DNA from 2 places in the Rhodococcus sp. MALMAid1271 genome. Region 2 is predicted to be linked to the other one. Evidence: predicted binding sites of a transcription regulator. Region 2 holds the regulator's gene; the other holds the start of a gene.

Region 1 (2,458 bases), on a different contig from region 2:
AAACGTTCTACCGCGAGCAGCGCAAGACCTTCGGTGTACTGATGGACGGTTCCGAACCGGTCTCGGGAAAGTGGAACCTCGACGCCGAGAACCAGTCGCCGCCGCCGAAGGGACGCCTGACCCTGGGTGTCGAGGAACCGTGGTGGCCGACCGAAGACGCGATCGACGAGCAGGTACGCGCCGACCTCGACGACTGGGACCTCGACACCGTCGGAGTCGACGGGCCACGAAAGTTCGCGGTGACGGCGGCCGAGGCGTCGGATGCGTTGGCGCACTTCGTGAACTATCGGCTGGACGACTTCGGCAAGTACGAGGACGCGGTGATGGCCGACGACTGGACGATGTCTCACTCCCTGCTCTCGGTCCCGCTGAACCTCGGCCTGCTGCACCCGCTTGACGTGGCGCACGCCGCCGAGGACGCCCACCGCGACGGCACCCCGCTGGCAAGTGTCGAGGGTTTCGTTCGGCAGATCCTCGGCTGGCGTGAATACGTGTGGCATCTGTACTGGCATCTGGGGCCGGAGTATCTCGAACGCAACAAGCTCGAAGCGCATGAACCGCTTCCGGAGTGGTTGACAGAGTTGGACGGCGACGCTGTGGTGGCGAAATGCCTGTCCAGCACCGTCGACGGCGTGCGTGATCGCGGGTGGGTACACCACATTCCTCGGCTGATGATTCTGGGAAACTTTGCGCTACAACATGCTTGGGACCCGAGAGCATTGACCGACTGGTTTGCAACGGCTTTCGTCGACGGGTTTGCCTGGGTGATGCCGGTGAACGTGATCGGCATGAGTCAGCACGCGGACGGCGGAGTGATCGCCACCAAGCCCTACGCCTCGGGTGGGGCCTACCTGAACCGCATGACCGACTACTGCGGCACATGCGAGTTCAATCCGAAGAAGCGACTGGGCGACGATGCATGCCCGTTCACCGCCGGCTACTGGGCCTTCGTGCATCGGCATAGACAGCTTCTGGCCGCCAACCACCGCACAGCGCGGCAGGTGTCGTCGATGAACCGGTTGAGTGACCTCGAGCAGGTGTTGGAACAGGAACGGCAGCGCGAGGTGTACTGACGAGCCTCGGCACAGTCGAGCACGGCCGGACCCTGTCGAGTGGTCCTCGTCGAGATCGACTGCGCGAGGTGCACCACATCTGAGGAGTCGCTGCCACCAGGACCGACCGTGTTCCACGGTGTCTGCCGCATACGACCGGCTCATTGTGATTTCCGGGTGCGCGCGACGTATACCACGAGCTACCGACAAGAACGTGCTCGCGAATAGTTGTGCAGGGCAATAGTTTTCGATTTGACGATCATTGCTACTCGAACACCAGTTCGATACAGTTTGGGTCATGACGACGGAGATCTGGCAACTGAGCGAGGACCAACTCCTCGCCGACGCCGCCGCGGTCTCCCACCAGATCCAGTTGCTGGAGGCCCGCCGGATCGCTCTCGTCGCCGAGATCGACACCCGCGTCACCCGCGAGAAACTCGGCTTCCCCGGACCCGCCGGCTGGCTCACCTCCACCACCCTGCTCACGCCAGGCAAAGCCAACAAAATCCTCGCCCTCGCCCGCGGACTGAAGAACTTCCCCGACATCGCCGACGCCGTCAACACCGGCGTCATGTCCATCGACCACGCCGCCCTGATCCTCGACTTCGCCGAAACCCCACCCGACGACCTCCCACCCGAGGGCCGCGACATGGCCCGGGCAGCACTGATCACCGCCGCGACCGGACCCGAAGCCCGCACCGGCCCCCTACGCGCCGCCATCACCCGCTTGCACGACCTCTACGGCGGCACCACCCCACCCGCCGAAGACACCGACCGCAACGAACTGTTCGCCTCCACCACATTGAACGGGCGCCTGGCACTCAAAGGTGACTTCGACGCCGTCACCGGCGAAAAACTCCTCACCGCCCTCTCACCCCTGACCGCACCCCGCCCCGCCGTCGACGGCACCCCAGACCCCCGTAGCCCCGCCCGACGCCGCGCCGACGCCTTCGGACACATCCTCGACCGCTACCTCGCCGCCCACAACCGGACCATCGAAGGTGGAGAAAAACCGCACGTCAACCTCCACATCAACCTACGAGATCTGACCGACCTCACCGGCAGCGGGAACAGTACCGACGACATCGCCGACGACGAAACCTCACGCACCGCAGCGCAATCCGACAACTCCACCGAAAGGGACGCAGTCGACCCGGTCGACACCGGCGGCCCAAGACACCCCGACACGGCCGAGTCGAACGCCGCAAACGAATCCGACACCGACAGCGCTGCCGGACCGCCTACCGATCGCGGTGCCTATCGGGACGTGTTCGGTGACGGCTCCAGTGTCGGGTGGCTGCCCTGGATGGGACCACTCTCGCGCACCACCTCCCGGCAACTGGCGTGCGATTGCATCCTCACCGCCATCGTGATGGACGAGACCGGTAATCCGATCAACCTCGCCC
Region 2 (2,458 bases):
CTCCGTCGTAGCCGATGCTCCGACGTGAAACATGTGTGTCGGAGCAGTCAGTCGAGGATACTCAGTCTGCCCACGAGCGATGGGGCCGGTGGTCACCTGCCCGGCGCGTACTCGACGACAACTCCGTTGTGGACCTCCACCACGCCGGTCGGCTGCACGGCTGCATCCGGCGCAGCTGCCCGAACATTGGCAATGCCGATCAGGCCGCCGGCCACGACAACAACTGCGAGCACCCACAGCACCAACGATCTCGTCCGGACCGGCTGGCCCGCGAAGTGAGCCGAGGTCTCGTCGAACTCACGATCGGCCAGCTCGCGATCGGTGACCTCGGTCCGGGACGGGGCCAGCACCGGCAGGCACGCGGTCGGCTGCACACGACGCGCGGTCGTGACCCCCGGTGCGGCGACCGAACTCCGAAGCGCGGGACGAACCCGGCGACGACGCTCCACCACGGTGGACCGGGTACGGATACCTGCAGCGGTGGGGCGATCGGTGATGATGGTCATCGGAACCTCGACTTCGCTCGTTGGATCGATTGTTCGATCAGGCGTTCGATGGACGCTTGTTCGAAGTTCTATCACGGGGCTCCGACAAAGTCTGCAGAAAACGCGACACGAGTCGAACAGATGTTTGATTCAACAGCTGATACACGCTAGATTCGTGGCAGAAACCACACGCCACACGAGTCGACACCATCAACTCCAGTCCGCGCAGACCGACGCACGCAGACCGGATCCAGGACACCAGCAGGAGGCCGACAGCATGAAGGACCAGACCTCGACGAGGTCGACCACGGGTTCGAAGACGACGGGTTCCAAGACGGCGGCCACGAAGGTTGCGGCAGGCAAGCCGGCCGCCGAACCGACACCCAAGGCGATGGAAGTCGGCACCGACATCGCCGCGGGGCTGACCGAACGCCAACGGAAGGTCCTCGAAGTCATCCGAGCCTCGGTCACCGAACGCGGATATCCGCCGAGCATTCGCGAGATCGGTGACGCGGTGGGTCTGACCTCGACCTCCTCCGTCGCGCACCAGCTACGCACCCTCGAACGCAAGGGATTCCTCCGACGTGACGCCAACCGTCCCCGGGCGGTCGACGTACGCGGGCTCGACGAGGTTCAGGCCGATCAGGCGGCCGCCGCGGTCGACGGTTCCGCGGAGGATCAGGACCGACTCCCGACGCCGACGTTCGTACCCGTCCTGGGACGCATTGCCGCCGGTGGTCCGATCCTCGCCGAGGAAGCCGTCGAGGACGTCTTTCCCCTCCCCCGCGAGTTGGTCGGTCAGGGTTCACTGTTCCTGCTCAAGGTCGTCGGCGAGTCGATGATCGACGCGGCGATCTGCGACGGAGACTGGGTTGTCGTCCGTCAGCAATCCGTGGCAGACAACGGAGACATCGTCGCGGCGATGATCGACGGCGAAGCGACGGTCAAGACCTTCAAGAGGTCCAAGGGCGAGGTGTGGCTACTGCCGCACAACCCGCTGTTCGAGCCGATTCCGGGCAACAATGCCGCCATCCTCGGCAAGGTCGTCACCGTGATGCGCAAGCTCTAGGGAACCTCTCCGCCGACAGGCGAAGGGCTGACATGCGAAGGGCCGCAGCACGTCTGTGCTGCGGCCCTTCGTGTCCGTCGGGGGGCGAATCAGAGGTTCAAGCCGCGCCCGATGATCTCCTTCATGATTTCGGTGGTTCCGCCGTAGATGGTCTGAACGCGAGAGTCCATGTACGCCTTGGCGATCGGGTATTCCTTCATGTAGCCGTAACCGCCGTGCAGCTGTAGGCACCGGTCGATCAATTTGACCTGGTTCTCGGTGGTCCACCACTTCGCCATCGCGGCTTCCTGAACGGTCAGGGTGCCTGCGTTGAGCAGTTCGATGAATTTGTCGACCATGATGCGGGTGGCGGTGGTCTCGGTTGCCAACTCCGCCAGGACGAATCGGGTGTTCTGGAACTTGCCGATCGACTTTCCGAAAGCCTTGCGGTCGCGACAGTACTGGATCGTCATGTCCAGTGCCGATTCCATGGCTGCCGCGGCGACCACTGCGATCGACAGGCGTTCCTGGGGCAGGTTCTGCATCAGGTAGATGAAGCCCATGCCTTCTTCACCGAGCAGGTTGGCGGCAGGCACGCGCACGTCGGTGAAGCTGAGCTCGGCGGTGTCCTGGGCCTTCATGCCGATCTTGTCGAGATTGCGCCCACGCTCGAACCCGGGCATATCGCGTTCGACGACCAGCAGGCTGAAGCCCTGCGCACCCTTCTCGGGGTCGGTGCAGGCCACCACGATCACCAGGTCGGCGTTGATCCCGTTGGTGATGAACGTCTTCGACCCGTTGAGGATCCAGTCGTCGCCGTCACGTACTGCTTTGGTCTTGATGCCCTGCAGGTCGCTTCCGGTGCCGGGCTCGGTCATGGCGATCGCGGTGATCAACTCACCGGAGCAGAATCCGGGGAGCCAGC

Evidence for each region. The regulator LexA, encoded in region 2, represses DNA repair genes until DNA is damaged. The targets are predictions, from matches to a motif close to CGAACANNTGTTCG.
Region 1: a site for LexA is predicted at 1,323-1,336, ahead of ACOQFP_RS11095 (DUF222 domain-containing protein). Genes of this name have one in related genera too.

The regions. Positions count from the first base shown of each region.
Region 1 covers NZ_JBMIRQ010000079.1:21,240-23,697, forward strand. The annotation lists gene ACOQFP_RS11090 (cryptochrome/photolyase family protein) at 1-1,073, shown strand, start outside; gene ACOQFP_RS11095 (DUF222 domain-containing protein) at 1,351-2,458, shown strand, end outside.
Region 2 covers NZ_JBMIRQ010000097.1:14,745-17,202, forward strand. The annotation lists gene ACOQFP_RS14645 (hypothetical protein) at 93-506, opposite strand; gene lexA (transcriptional repressor LexA) at 877-1,554, shown strand; gene ACOQFP_RS14655 (acyl-CoA dehydrogenase family protein) at 1,644-2,458, opposite strand, start outside.